2 regions of the Leptothrix cholodnii SP-6 genome follow, and region 1 is predicted to be linked to the other one. Evidence: predicted binding sites of a transcription regulator. Region 1 holds the regulator's gene; the other holds the start of a gene.
What was found. Region 1 encodes FNR, which switches genes on or off when oxygen is low (the NO sensors DNR and NnrR bind a similar motif). Its sites were predicted from a motif close to TTGATNNNNATCAA; they were not measured.

Region 1 (7,461 bases):
GACCACGTACTCGCGCAGCACCTCGAGCGTTTCGGCGGGCAGCCAGACGTCGGGGCCGTAGACCTGGGTGGCCTTCTCGCCGGCGTAGATCTCCATCCAGTGGATCTGGCGCTGGCCGGCGTAGGCCTTGACCACCGCGGCGTCGACCACCTTGAGCATCACCGGGGTGATGTCCAGGCCGGTGCCGTCGCCTTCGATGTACGGAATGATCGGGTTGCTCGGCACGTTGAGCGAGAAGTCCGCATTGACGGTGATCTTCTGGCCACTCGTGGGCACCTGGATGTGTTGATACATGTCGCCGTCTCCGTTGTTCGGATCTGAACAGGTCCGCTAGAACCTGAAATTCTAGAACTGCGCGCCGCTCAGGCGCACCAGGCGGCTTGCAGCGGCTCGAACAGGCTGTGGCCGAGCGACCAGCCCATCGTCACGACGACCAGCGCGCCGGCCAGCCGCAGGGCCAGGCTGCCGCCCTCGTTGAGGCCGGCGCGGGCGCGCACGGCTGCGGGCATCAGGCGCAGCCAGAAGGCCGGACCGAGGATCAGGCCGACGCTGCTGGTGACGGCAAAAGCCAGCATCACGCCGGCCCCTTCGACAGGCCCGGACGCCACCGCGGCCACCAGCAGGGCCGCGTGCAGCAGGCCGCACGGGATGGCCGGCCAGAGCGCGCCGATACCGGCCGCCTTGAGTTCGCCGGGCATGCGCATGCGCGTCCAGCCCTCGCGCGGCGGACGGCGCACCAGCTGCTCGGCCCAGGCCTGCACGCCGGTGGGCAGGCGCCCGCGCACCAGCAGCCACAGGCCGAGCATCAGCACCATCAGTTGCAGCGCGGACCAGATCGGCCGCATCCAGGCGACGCTGTCGCCCAGCCAGCGCAGGGCACCGGCGGCAGACGCCACGGCCGCACCGGCCAAGCCGTAACCGATCAGACGGCCCGTCAGCACGCCAGCCAGGGCCCGTTCGGCCTGCTGCGGCTTGCACAGCTTGGCCACGGTGGCGCACCCGGCCGCACACATGCCCGCGCAATGCGGCGTGCCGGCCAGGCCCATCAACGCGGCCGATGCGAGCAGCGCGACTGCACTCATCAGATCACGCGCGAGAAGCGCTCGCGGGTCTGGTCGGCGCGCAGGTGGCGATCGAACACCATCGCCACCGAGCGCACGAAGTACCAGCCCAGCGGGGTGAGTTCGAAGCCATCCGGGTCGAGCGTCAGCAGGCCTTGGTCGGCCAGGTCGACCAGGGCTTCGAGTTCGGTGGCAAAGTAGGTTTTCACGTCGATCAAGTGTGCCAGGGCGACCGACTCGTAGCTCAGCCGGCCGTGGCACATGATGGACATGATGACGGCGCGGCGCACCAGGTCGTCGCGCGTCAGGGCCAGGCCGCGCACCACCGGCAGCTCGCCGCGGTTGAGCGAGTCGTAGTAGTCGTCGAGCGTCTTGGCGTTCTGGCTGTAGGTGGCGCCGATGCGGCCGATGGCCGACACGCCCAGCGCGATCAGGTCGCAGTCGGCCTGCGTGCTGTAGCCCTGGAAGTTGCGGTGCAGCCGCCCTTGCCGCTTGGCCTGCGCCAGGCCGTCCTCGGGCAGCGCGAAGTGATCCATGCCGATGTACTGGTAGCCGTGGCTGATGAAGCCGCTGATGGCCTGCGACAGCATGCCGATGCGGTCGCTGCCACGCGGCAGCTCTTCGGTGACGATGCGACGCTGCGGCTTGAAGCGCTGCGGCAGGTGGGCGTAGCCGTACATCGCGATGCGGTCGGGCCGCAGTCCGGCGACCTGGCGCACGGTGCGCGCGAAGCTCTCGGGCGTCTGCTTGGGCAGGCCGTAGATGAGGTCGACGTTGATCGAATGGAAGCCGAGCTCGCGCGCATCCTTCATCAGCGCCTCGACCTGCTCGAAAGGCTGGACGCGGTGCACCGCCTTCTGCACGTCGGCGTCGAAATCCTGCACGCCGAACGAGACCCGGTTGAAGCCGAGCTCCTTGAGGTGAGCCAGGCGCTCGCGGCTGACGGTGCGCGGGTCGATCTCGATCGAATATTCGCCATGCGGCTCGATGTGGAAATGCCGGCGCAACTCGCCCATCAGGCGGTCGAGTTCGGCATCGCTCAGGAAGGTGGGCGTGCCGCCGCCGAAATGCAGTTGCGAGACGCGCTGGCCCCGGCCGAGCGTCTGCGTGACCAGTTCCAGCTCGCGCGCCAGCGCGTCGATGTAGGCGGTCGAGCGGCCGTGGTCGCGGGTGACGATCTTGTTGCAGGCGCAGTAATAGCAGACCGATTCGCAGAACGGCACGTGCACGTAGACCGACAGCGGCCCACCTGCGCCGCCCACCGCACCGATGCTGCGCTGGGACAGTGCCTGGCGGTAGTGATCGGCGGTGTAGGCCTCGACGAAACGATCCGCCGTGGGGTAGGAGGTGTAGCGTGGCCCGGGGCCGTCCATGCGGCGCAGCAGTTCCTCGCTCAGAACCGGCTGGTGGTCCGTGGCGGCCACGTCGGCGTTGATCGTGGTCGCGGATTGGGGCTGCGTGCCTGCGGAGATCGTCGTGTGCATGTGCGCACTGTGCCGTGCCGGTGGCGCTGTACCTTGACATGGCTCAAGCACCATGCGTCCGCGCTATTCAAGAATTCCCTGAGTCGACCCTCACTTCGCCATGACCACAGAGGCACTTTGCCGGTGCATGCTGGTAAGGTGTCGGCCATTCCTTCCCAGGATCAACCAAATCATGCAAGACACTGCCGCCTCCTCCCAGCTCAACGCGCTCAAAGTGGCCTGCTCGGCCTGCAATCTGCGCGAACTGTGCCTGCCAGTGGGCCTGTCAGACGACGAGATGTCTTCGCTCGACAACATGGTGAGCACGCGCCGCAGCGTCAAGCGCGGCGAGAGCCTGTTCCATTCCGGCGACGCGTTCGCGGCGCTCTATGCCGTGCGCACCGGCTTCTTCAAGACCGTGGTGTCGGCCACCGACGGCCGCGAGCAGGTCACCGGCTTCCAGATGGCCGGCGAGCTGATCGGCCTGGACGGCATCAGCAACGACCGCCACTCGTGTGATGCGGTGGCGCTCGAGGATTCGCAGGTCTGCCTGATCCCGTACGGCCAGCTCGAGAGCCTGTCGCGCGAGTTCACGCTGCTGCAGCACCAGTTCCACAAGATCATGAGCCGCGAGATCGTGCGCGACCACGGCGTGATGCTGCTGCTCGGCAGCATGCGTGCCGAGGAGCGCCTGGCAGCCTTCCTGCTGAACCTGACGCAGCGCCTGCAGGCGCGTGGTTTCTCGGCCTCGGCGCTGGTGCTGCGCATGACGCGCGAGGAGATCGGCAGCTACCTGGGCCTCAAGCTCGAGACCGTCAGCCGCACCTTCTCGAAGTTCCAGGACGAGGGCTATCTCGAGGTCAAGCAGCGCGACATCCGCATCATCGACCAGGACGCCCTGCAGCGCGTGGTCAACGGCGCCGGCTGCTGAAGATCTGCAGGCTCAGGGATAACGACGCCGGTTCAGGTCGTTCGACTCACGCATCAGCAGTTGCGTGAGGCTGGAGGCGATGCCGATCAGCACCCAGAACGCGAAGAAGGCCGCCGTGTAGACCGCCGTGCGGTCGAGGTCGACCGGCGCGCCGCCGAGCCAGCGCAGATCTTCCGGGTCGACGAAGGCGAACACCAGCATCTCGGTCACGCCCGCCAACAGGAAGGCCGGCCACCAGACGACCGACAGCCGCTTGGCCCAATTCGACATCGGGAAGGTCGTGGACGCTTCGTAGTCGGGCGCCAGGTCCTCGATGTCGGGGTCGTTGCGCAGTTCGGCTTTCATTTGCCGCCCGTGGCCGCATGGTTGCGAGCCTGCTGAGCAGGCAGGCGCGAAGGGTCGATCGCCGATCCGGTCGCGCCGGCCGATTCGGTGCGTGCGGACTGCGCCGTGCTCAGCACCGGGTCCGGATGACTCAACGCCAGCGCCAGGGTCACGAAACTGGCCATGATCACCACCAGCGGGCCACCGAGCACCAGCCACAACATGCGCTCACGCCACCACGGCAAGGTGGCTGGACCGGGGGCTTGTACTGCAATCGACATGGCTGCTCCTGCTTGTCAACGTGGAATCACGAAGGTCGACTTCTCGCGCAGCGTCGCCGGCGCAGCGCCGCCGGACTCCACGCGCTGGATGTCGAAATGGATGGTGTGCGCCCCGCTGCCGGCACGGCTGGCGGACTCGGGCGGCAACTGCACGGCCACGGTGATCCAGCGCGCCTCGGCGCTTGCCACCTGCACCGGCGCCGTCACGGGCAGGCTCAACCCCGGCAAGCCCTCGACGGCGACGCGGTAGGACTGCGTCGTTTCGGTGGCGTTCATGATCTGCAGGCGGTAGACGTTCTCGATCACGCCGTCGTCGACGATGCGCGCCAATGACGCGCGGTCACGCACCACGTCGACCTTGAACGGCGATCGCATCGCGATGCTCACGCCCAGGGCGACCACGATCACGATCAGGATCACGGTGTAGATCAGGACACGCGGTCGCAGCGCACGCCGCCACATCTGGGCGCGCGTCCAGCGTCCGTCGAGGCCGTTCTGCGTGGTGTAGCGCACCAGGCCGCGGGCATAGCCCATCTTGTCCATCACGCTGTCGCAGACGTCGATGCAGGCGGCGCAGCCGATGCACTCGTACTGCAGGCCCTTGCGGATGTCGATGCCGGTCGGACAGACCTGCACGCACAGGTTGCAGTCGACACAGGCGCCCAGGCCCAGCGCGGTCGGGTCGGCCTTCTTGCTGCGTGAACCACGCGGCTCGCCGCGCTCGGCGTCGTAGGTGATGATGAGCGTGTCCTTGTCGAACATCGCGCTCTGGAAGCGCGCGTAGGGGCACATGTACTTGCACACCTGCTCGCGCATGTAGCCGGCATTGCCATAGGTGGCAAAGCCGTAGAACAGCACCCAGAACCATTCCCACGGACCGAATCCGAGCGTCATGGCCTCGGCGGTCAGCGTGTGGATGGGGGTGAAGTAGCCCACCAGGGTGAAGCCGGTCCAGAGCGAAAAAAGGATCCACGCGAGCTGCTTGCCGGACTTGCGCAACCACTTGTCGGCGGTCCAGGGGCCGGCATCGAGCTTCATGCGCTTGGCCCGATCACCCTCGAAACGATGCTCGAACCACAGGAAGATCTCGGTGTAGACGGTCTGCGGACAGGCATAGCCGCACCACAGCCGCCCGGCCACCGCGGTGAACAGGAACAGCGCGTAGGCCGAGATGATCAGGATCGCCGTCAGGTAGATGAAGTCCTGCGGATAGAGAACCAGGTCGAAGATGTAGAAACGGCGCGAACCGAGGTCGAACAGCACCGCCTGGCGGTCGTTCCATGTCAGCCAGGGCAGACCGTAGAAGACGATCTGCGTGACCCAGACCAGGATCCAGCGCCAGCGGATGAACAGGCCGCTGACGGCCTTGGGATAGATCTTCTTGGTTTTCTCGTAGAGAGAAACCGTCTTGGCCGCTGCATTTGCGGCGGAACCCGAAGCCGGCGCCGGGCCGGCCGCAGGCGCGGAGGGCAGCGGCGAGGCCGCGTTACTGCTGTCTTCCATCACTGCTGCCCTGTCGCTCACTTCATTGCACCGTGTTCAGCGCGGTCTGTGCTGCCGGCTTGCGCGACAGGCTCCAGACATAACCCGCCAGCACCTTGATCTGCTCCGGCGTCAGACGCGATGCATGCTGCGGCATCATGTTCGACTTGCCGTTGTTGATGATGGCGATGACCGCTTCTTCGCCCCAGCCGTGCAGCCAGATCTTGTCGGTCAGGTTGGGGGCACCCAGTGCCTGGGTTCCCTTGCCATCAGCGCCGTGGCAGGCCGCGCAAGCGCCGAACTTGCTCTTGCCCAGCTGCGCGGAAATGCTGTTGTGGGCGCTGCCCGACAGGCTGAGCACGTAGTTGGCGACGTTCTTGACGTCCTCCGGGCCACCCACTGCGGCAGCCATCGGCGGCATCATGCCCTGACGGCCTTCGGCGATGGTCTTGGCGATGTAGGCGGGACTGCCGTCACCACCGAGCCAGTCGCCGTCGGTCAGGTTGGGGAAGGTCTTGCTGCCGCGCGCGTCCGAGCCATGGCAGCCGGCACAGTTGTTGGAGAACAGCCGCTCGCCGATGCCCATCGCCTGCGTGTTGGCAGCCAGCGTCTCGACCGGCATGTTCTCGAACTGGGCATAGACCTGGGTCAGAGCCTCCTTGGCCTTGGCCTGCTCCTTTTCCCACTGACCCACGCTGCTCCACTTGAGGGCGCCTTCGCTGCTGCCGAAACCCGGGTAGATCGCCAGGTAGAGCACCGCGAACACCACGGTGATCACGAACAGGCCCATCCACCAGCGCGGCAGCGGGTTGTTGAGTTCCTGCAGGTTTTCGTCCCAGACGTGGCCGGTGGTGTTGTCGTTGGCCATCACCTTGCGCTTGCTGGCGATCACCAGCAGGACAACGCAGAACACCAGGCCGAGGGCGACCACGCCGGCCACGAAGAGCGACCAGCCGCTGGAAATGAAGTCACTCATGGGTGCCTCCGAGAGATGCTTGAGGGGCTCCGCTGCCGTTCTTGGGCAGTTCGGGCGATTCGTCCTGGAACGGCAGGTTGGCCGCTTCGTCGAAGCTGTTCAGGTTGCGGCGCGAGTAGGTCCAGGCCACGATGGCCAGGAAGCCTGCAAACGACAGCACCGTCACCAGGCTGCGCCAGGTATTCAGATCGGTGTCCATGTGATCCTCACTTGGCCGCGCCGGCGGTGCCCATGACCTGCAGATAGGCCACCACGGCATCCATCTCGGTCTTGCCCTTGACGTCGTCGGCGGCCTTGGCCACTTCTTCGTCGGTGTAGGGCACGCCCACCATGCGCAAGGCATTCATCTTGGGCGCCATGTCGGCCGGATTGACGGCCGCATTCACGAGCCACGGATAGGCCGGCATGTTCGACTCGGGCACCAGGTCACGCGGATTGGTCAGGTGGATGCGATGCCATTCGTCGCTGTACTTGCCGCCCACGCGGTGCAGGTCGGGACCGGTGCGCTTGCTGCCCCACTGGAAGGGGTGGTCATAGACGAACTCGCCGGCCTGCGAGTAGGGGCCGTAGCGCAGCGTCTCGGAGCGGAACGGACGGATCATCTGCGAGTGGCAGTTGTAGCAACCCTCGCGGATGTAGACGTCGCGGCCGGCCAGCTGCAGCGCGGTATAGGGCTTCAGGCCCTCGATCGGCTGGGTGGTCGAGCGCTGGAAGAACAGCGGCACGATCTCGACGAGACCGCCCCAGATGATGGTCAGCAGCACCAGCACGATCATCAGGAAGTTGCTGGTCTCGATCTTCTCGTGACCACCAACGGGAGTGTTTGCATTAGCCATGTTGTCTTGACTCCGGTTGGCTCAGGCGTGGGCCGCCACGAGCGGGATCGGTGCGGCTTCGGCGCGGCCGTTGCGCACCGTCATCACGGTGTTCCAGGCCATGATGA
Region 2 (7,461 bases), 440 kb from region 1:
GATCACCTGCATGTAGCTCGGCGTCACCATGATGATGTCCGGCTTGAAATCGCTGATCAGCTGGACCTGCTTCTCGGTCTGGCCGCCGCTCATCGGGATCACCGTGCAGCCCAGCCGCTCGGCACCGTAGTGCGCGCCCAGCCCGCCGGTGAACAGGCCGTAGCCGTACGCGATGTGCACGATGTCGCCGGCCCGCCCGCCCGCGGCGCGGATCGAGCGCGCCACCAGGTCGGCCCAGTTGTCGATGTCGCGTTTCGTGTAGCCCACCACCGTCGGCTTGCCGGTGGTGCCCGACGACGCATGCACCCGCGACACCTGCTCGCGCGGCACCGCGAAGAGTCCGAACGGGTAGTTGTCGCGCAGCGTCGCCTTGGCCGTGAACGGGAACTTGGCCAGGTCGGCCAGCGTCTTCAGGTCCGACGGATGCACGCCCTTGGCATCGAAAGCCTGGCGGTAGTGCGCGACGTTGTCGTAGGCGTGCTGCAGCGTCCAGCGCAGGCGTTGCAGTTGCAGCGCCTGCAGTTCGTCGCGGCTGGCGGTTTCGATCGGCTCGAGGTCGCCGGGGGCAGGTTGTTTGACGGGCATGGGTGATCTCCGAATCGAATGCAGCCGAGCGGCGCTCAGGCTGAAAGAGGCAGCGTGACGACGGCTTGGCCGCGCTTGCGGTACGAGCGGCCGCGGAACGCCGCCACCGCCTCGCCGCGCTGGTTGTGCACGGCCACGTCGTAGACGCCCAGCCGGCCGCCCTGCTGCAGCTCGTGGGCGACGGCGGTGAGCACGTCGCCCTCGCGCGCGGCAGCCATCAGGTCGATGCTGAAACCCGAGGCCACCGTGACCTCGTTGCAGGCGTTGCAGGCGTAGGCGAAGGCGGTGTCGGCCAGCGTGGCCAGCAGCCCGCCGTGGCAGGTGGCGTGGCCTTGCAGCATGTCGGGGCGCACCGTCATCACGGCGGTGGCGCTGCCGGGGCCGATGGCGGTGATGGCGATGCCGAGCGCGCGCACGGCGTCGTCTTGCGCATACATGCCCTCGCGGACCAGTTCGGCGATCTGTTGCGGGGTCAGTTGGGATGTCATCGGTTCAGCGTTCGGTGAAGACAGCGGCGCGCTTGGCGAAGAAGGCGCCCACACCCTCGGCATAGTCGGCCGAGCGGCCGAGGCGGCGTTGCAGGCGCGCCTCGTTGTCGAGCGCGTCATCGAGGCCGGATGCGGCACCGGCATCGAGCGCTGCGCGGGTCTCGACCAGCGCCTTGACCGGCAGCGCCGCCAGCCGCTGGGCCAGCGCCATCGCCGCGGCGGGCAATTCGGCGTCGTCGACGCATTGCCAGATCAGGCCCCAGTCGGCGGCCTGCTGGGCGCCGAGCTTGTCGCCCAGCATCGCCAGGCCCAGCGCGCGCTGGCGGGTGGTCAGGCGCGGCAGCAGCCACGAGCCGCCGCAATCGGGCACCAGGCCGATCTTGATGAAGGCCTGGATGAAGCTGGCCGAACGCGCCGCCAGCGTCAGGTCGCAGCCGAGCGCCAGGTTGGCACCCGCCCCCGCCGCCACGCCGTTGACGGCGCAGACCACCGGCACCGGCATGCTCTGCACGCGCAGCGCCAGCGGGCGGTAGGTGGCCTCGATCAGCGCGCCGATGTCGGGCTGCTGCTCGGGCGGCGCCATCACGCCGTCGATGCGGATCGGCGCCACCGCCGGGTCGGTCAGATCCTGGCCGGCGCAGAAACCCCGGCCCGCGCCGGTGATCAGCACGCAGCGCACCGCGTCGTCGGACGCCGCCGCATCGAGCGCCGCCAGCAACTCGCCGTGCATCTCGGTCGTGAAGCTGTTGAGCGCCTGCGGGCGATTGAGCGTGAGCGTGCGCACGGCACCCGTTTGCGTCACCAACACCAAGGATTCAGACACGTTGCACACTCCAAAACATTCTTGACCGACCGGTAGGTAAATCGTAGCCTCCGCTTTGATCTGCAACAAGCCCGCATCACTCGGGATCAACCCGCGGGTGCCCGGCCCCCCCTGCCCATACAACGAGGAGACAAGATGCCCTGTTATTCGATCGACGGCGTGGTGCCGGTGGTGCACCCGAGCGCGCATGTGCACCCGACCGCCGTGCTGATCGGCGACGTGATCGTCGGCCCCGGCGCCTACATCGGCCCGCTGGCCAGCCTGCGCGGCGACTTCGGCCGCATCGTCATCGAAGAAGGTGCCAACGTGCAGGACACCTGCGTGATGCACGGCTTCCCCGGCAGCGACACCGTCGTCGAGGTCAACGGCCACATCGGCCACGGCGCGGTGCTGCACGGCTGCGTGGTGCGGCGCGACGCGCTGGTCGGCATGAACGCGGTGATCATGGACGAGGCCGAGGTCGGCGAAGCGACCATCGTGGCCGCCTGCGCCTTCGTGCGCGCCGGCGTCAAGCTGCCACCGCGCTCGCTGGTGGCGGGCCTGCCGGCCAAGGTGATCCGGCCGCTGAGCGACGACGAGATCGCCTGGAAACGCGAGGGCACCGCCGTCTACCAGGACCTGACGCGGCGCTGTCTGGCCAGCTTGCACGAGGTGCAGCCGCTCGCGGAGGTCGAGTCCGACCGCCCACGGGTGCCGGCGCCGGATGTGAAGTCGCTGATCGCGACGCGACGCGACGGTGCTGCGGACCCCTCAACGCCCTGAGCATCAGGCCGACGCCGTCAAGCCCGGGCCACCCGCCGGGCGCCCGTCAGCCCGCGCTGCGGCGATGCGATTGGCGCATCACCAGCGTGCCGGGCGCCATCAGAGAACCCAGCGAGTCCGCATCCGGGTCGAGGATGCGGCGCAGCGCCTCGCTGACGAGGTATTCGATCGGCTGGCGGAAGGTGGTGAGCTCGTAGCTGGGCGAGCTGCCGAGCTCGATGTCGTCGAAGCCGACGATGGCGATCTTGCGCTGCGAGTGGGTCGCCACCAGCGCATCCATCGCGCCGATGGCCAGGATGTCGTTTTCGCAGAACAGCGCCTCGATGCGCTCGCCGCGAGGCGTCGCCTCGAGATAGCGCTGCAGCGTCTGCAGGCCTTCGCTGCGGCGATAGTGGCTGGCTTCGAGCACCAGAGACAGCGGCGTGCCGGCCTCTTTCAAGCGGTCGCGAAAGCCCTCCATGCGCCGCAGCTCGGTGCGCTCGGACATCGGGCCGGCCATGTAGCCGATCCGGCGGTAGCCCTCGCTCAGGAACAGGTCGGCGATCTCGCCGCCCGCCACGTAGCCGTCGGTGCTGACGTAGCGGATGTCGGCCTCGCCGCTGTTGCGCAGGATCACGACCAGCGGGATGTGCTTGATGCGCTGCGCCAGCTCGATCAGGTCACGCTTGAGCGTGGTGCCGAGAAACACGATGCCGTCGACCTGGAACTGGTCCGCCAGGTTCACCGCTTCGGCCGGGCCGTATTCGGCGCTGAGGTTGAGCAGCAGGGTGCTGTAGCCACGCGCCTGCATCTGCCGGGTGGCCTCGTTGAGCACGCGCAACTGGTTGAAGTTGCCCAGTTCGTCGACCACCAGCGCGATCAGCCGGGTGCTGCGCGTGGACAGGCTGCGCGCCAGCAGATTGGGCGTGTAGCCCATCTCGGCGGCGATCTGGCGAATGCGCTCACGCACCTTGGGTGCGACCGTGCCGCCATCGGTGAAGGCGCGCGACACGGTCCACTTGGAAACCCCCGCTCGCTCTGCCACGTCCTTGGCCGTGACTTTCTTGATGCGCGGATCGGAGGGCGGCTGCATGGCGGGGGACATCCTTCATTCGGTCGGATCGGGGAGAGCCGGTTATTGTGAATCGTGCGCAAGCCCTCCTTGCGACCGGTCCCGGCCCCGATCCGCCGGCTCAGATGGTTCCGCCCAGCGAGCCCTCCAGCGTCGCCAGTTCCTGTCCCCCGGCCATCAGGTCTTGCAACTCCTCGGCGCGGATGTGGCCACGAGCGGCGGTGCCCAGCGTGCGGCCGCGGTTGATCACGGTGAAGCGATCACCCACGGCCATGGCATGGCGGACGTTGTGCGTGATGAAGACCACGCCGACGCCCTGCTTGCGCACGCGGTCGATGGTGGCCAGCACGTTGGCAGTCTGGCGCACGCCCAGTGCCGAGGTCGGCTCGTCGAGGATCAGCACCTTGGCACCGAAGTAGACCGCGCGGGCGATCGCCACCGTCTGGCGCTCGCCGCCCGACAGCGTGCCCACCGCCTGGTCGGGCTCGCGCAGCCGGATGCCCATCTTGGTCATCTCGGCCATCGTCACGTCGTTGGCATGCTGGACGTCGAAGCGCATGAACGGCCCCCAGCCCTTGGTGGGCTCGCGGCCCATCCAGAAATTGCGCGTCACCGACATCAGCGGAATCATCGCCAGGTCCTGGAACACGGTCGCGATGCCGGCGTTCATGGCCGCGCGCGGGCTGTCGAAAGTGACAGGCTGGCCGTTGACCAGCATCTGCCCCTTCGACGGCGCATGCACGCCCGACATGGTCTTGATGAAGGTCGACTTGCCGGCGCCGTTGTCGCCCAGCAGGCAGTGGCATTCACCGGACTGCACGCTGAACGAGACCCCGGCCAGCGCGATGATGTTGCCGTAGTGCTTCTCGATGTCGCGCATCTCGACCAGGGGTTGCGCCTGGCTTGTCTGTTGAGTGGTGCCCATGTCAACGCTCCCCGGTCACGCGCTTGCGGATGATGTTGTTGAACAGCACGGCCACCAGCAGCATGCCGCCCAGGAACACGAGGTACCAGTCCTGGTCGATGCGGGTGTAGGTCAGGCCGATCATGACCATGCCGAAGATGATGGAGCCGAGGAAGGCGCCGATCGCCGAGCCGTAGCCGCCGGTCAGCAGGCAGCCGCCGATGACCGCGGCAATGATGGCCTCGAACTCCTTCTGGAAGCCGCGGCGGGCGTCGGTCGAGCCGCTGCCCAGCACCGTGATCACGGCCACCAGCCCGGCGCACAGCGCGGCCAGCACGAACAGCCCGATCTTGACCTTGCGCACCGGCACGCCGGAGTTCTTGGCCGCCACCGGGTCGCCGCCCGAGGCGAAGATCCAGTTGCCCAGCGGCGTGCGCAGCAGCACCCAGGTGGCCAGGCCGGTCAGGATCACGAACCAGACGATCTCGACCGGGATGCCGGTGACCATCGCCTCGCCATTGTCGAAGCGGGGAATCCAGCCGCGCTCTGTCAACGTCCGGAACAGGCCTTCGAAAGCCTTGCCGCTGAACACGCCCAGCAGCGCATGGCCCTCGACCGCCTCGGTGATGCCGCGCATCTGGGTCGAACCGCCGGTCGCCCACTTGAGGCCGACCAGGCTCAGCCCGCGCAGCATGAACAGGAAGGCCAGCGTGACGATGAAGCTCGGCAGGCCGGTGCGGATCACGAGATTGGCGTTGAGGGCGCCGATGGCACCGGCCACCACCAGCGTCAGCAGCACGGCGGCCAACAGGGGCAACTGCAGCACGGTGATGCTGGCGCCGAAGATCAGGCCGGCGAAGGCGACCATCGAGCCGATCGACAGGTCGAACTCACCGCCGATCATCAGGAGTGCCGCGCCCAGGGCCAGGATGCCGAGTTGCGCCGCCGGGGTCAGGAAGTTGACGAGGCCGGCGAGGTTGAACATCACCGGGTCGGCAGTGATGAAGAAGAAACACGTCACCAGGATCAGCCCGGCCACCGCGCCGAGCTCGGGGCGGCGCATCAGCCGGGAGAGGCGGGAGACGGTCCTGAGCCGCTCGTCACCGGGAACGAGGGTGTTCTTGAAGCTGCCTGAGGGGATCATGCGTAGGGGGCCATCGGGTGGCGTCCAGGTCGGTCGCTGCGTGTGCGTTCGCGCAGACCCAAGCAAAGGCGAACGCACAGGCAAAGACGTGGGCAGAGATGAGGACAGGGGCGTGGGTGGTACGCAGCAGCTTCGCTCAGCGGATGCCCTTGGCCGACAGTTCGGTCACCTGCGAGGCCTTGTCGGCAGTGATCAGGTTCGGGCCCGAGGGCACGTTGCCGCCGGGGATCAGGCCGAACTTGGCGTGCAGCGCCAGGAAGGACACCGGCAGATAGCCTTGCAGGAACTGCTGCTGGTCGATCGCGAAGGCGGCTTCCTTGGCAGCCACGGCCTTCAGGAAACCGGCCGACAGGTCGAACGTGGCGACGTGGATCTTGGCCAGACGGCCCGAGTCCTTGGCGGCCGCCAGGGCCGGCTCACCGGCGGTCGAGGCGCCCAACGCCATGATGGTGTCGACCGAGGTGTCGGAATCCAGCGCGGCCTTGACCTTGGCGCGCACTTCCGACGGCTCGTTGCCGGTGGGCACCACCTTGGATTTGCCGCCGAAGCCGTCGGCGAAGCCCTTGCAGCGCAGGTCCAGCGAGACGTTGCCGACTTCCTGATTGACGCAGATGCCGTTCTTGCCGCCCATCGCCTTGAGTCGCTCGCCGGCCGACTTGCCCGCGTCGTACTCGGACTGACCGACGTGCAGCACGGCGCCGAGCTTCTTGGACGACTCCAGGCCCGAGTTGATCGTGATGACCGGAATGCCGGCCCTGACGGCACGCTGGATCGCGGCGCCCAGCGCCGATGCGTCCGGCAACGACACCACCAGGCCGTCCGGCTTCTGGTTGACGGCCGCATCGATCAGGCGGCTCATCGCGACCATGTCGAACGATTCCGGCGCGCGGTAGGTGACCTTGACACCCGAGTCCTTGGCAGCGGCCTCGACGCCGTTCTTGACCACCGACCAGAACGCGTCATTGGCCTGACCATGGGTGACCACGGCGATGTTCTGGGCGTGTGCGCCGGCGCAGACCAGCACAGCGGCTGCAGCAACGGTCTGTGCGATTTGGCGTTGGAAGTTCATGGAGTCTCCGGTGTGTAGGTGATCAAGTCGTTTCAGGTCCGCTCCGTTCGGGTTGTCATGACTGCGGTCGGCGTGACGTGACACGGAACGGTGGGGTCAAATCCCGGCAAGTAATGCCACCGGGTGCAGCCATCATAGAATCACATTGGAAACTGATTTCTAAGTGCTTACACCTAGAGAAAAACACTGCGCTTCACGAACCTTTCTGTGAATTCGGCTCTCGGACCGAGAGGAACGCGTTCTCCGGGTTGCGTCGCATCGAAAAAGTGGCGAACCAGCCGCTCGCTGGGCGGTTGCATCTTGTATGGACGGAGCCGTCAGCGGTCCGCCAGACCAGCATTGCAGGTACTTCTGTCAAAAAACTGCACCCGGGAGCAGTTTTCAAATAGACTCGCATCCTGTCCGACGAGGCCTCTGCATCCGCTGAACCCGGGTCTCGTGGTCGCCGCTGCGCCGTCGGGCGATCTCTGTCATGTCCGAACGGCAGCCCCGCTGACGAGGGCCGCCGTGATCCACTGAAAGTGCCTCCATGTCTTCACCCTTTGTGCTGGCCGCCTGCGCCGAAATGCTTTGGAACGATCGCCCGATGTCGTGGCGGCTCGCCCGCCTCACCGAGATGGGCTTCGAGGTCGGCA

Region 2: paaY (phenylacetic acid degradation protein PaaY) is a predicted target of FNR. The motif match lies at 1,952-1,965, and genes of this name have one in related genera.

What each region holds. Positions count from the first base shown of each region.
Region 1 is NC_010524.1:3,053,608-3,061,068, forward strand. Features, by position in the region: gene icd (NADP-dependent isocitrate dehydrogenase) at 1-294, opposite strand, end outside; gene LCHO_RS13855 (sulfite exporter TauE/SafE family protein) at 363-1,082, opposite strand; gene hemN (oxygen-independent coproporphyrinogen III oxidase) at 1,082-2,545, opposite strand; gene fnr (fumarate/nitrate reduction transcriptional regulator Fnr) at 2,718-3,455, shown strand; gene LCHO_RS13870 (hypothetical protein) at 3,468-3,800, opposite strand; gene LCHO_RS13875 (PI-PLC domain-containing protein) at 3,797-4,060, opposite strand; gene ccoG (cytochrome c oxidase accessory protein CcoG) at 4,076-5,563, opposite strand; gene ccoP (cytochrome-c oxidase, cbb3-type subunit III) at 5,586-6,518, opposite strand; gene LCHO_RS13890 (CcoQ/FixQ family Cbb3-type cytochrome c oxidase assembly chaperone) at 6,511-6,717, opposite strand; gene ccoO (cytochrome-c oxidase, cbb3-type subunit II) at 6,725-7,354, opposite strand; gene ccoN (cytochrome-c oxidase, cbb3-type subunit I) at 7,376-7,461, opposite strand, start outside.
Region 2 is NC_010524.1:2,610,570-2,618,030, forward strand. Features, by position in the region: gene paaK (phenylacetate--CoA ligase PaaK) at 1-585, opposite strand, end outside; gene paaI (hydroxyphenylacetyl-CoA thioesterase PaaI) at 621-1,073, opposite strand; gene LCHO_RS12010 (enoyl-CoA hydratase-related protein) at 1,078-1,896, opposite strand; gene paaY (phenylacetic acid degradation protein PaaY) at 2,032-2,658, shown strand; gene LCHO_RS12020 (LacI family DNA-binding transcriptional regulator) at 2,705-3,730, opposite strand; gene LCHO_RS12025 (ATP-binding cassette domain-containing protein) at 3,831-4,634, opposite strand; gene LCHO_RS12030 (ABC transporter permease) at 4,636-5,757, opposite strand; gene LCHO_RS12035 (sugar ABC transporter substrate-binding protein) at 5,894-6,826, opposite strand; gene LCHO_RS12040 (TIM barrel protein) at 7,356-7,461, shown strand, end outside.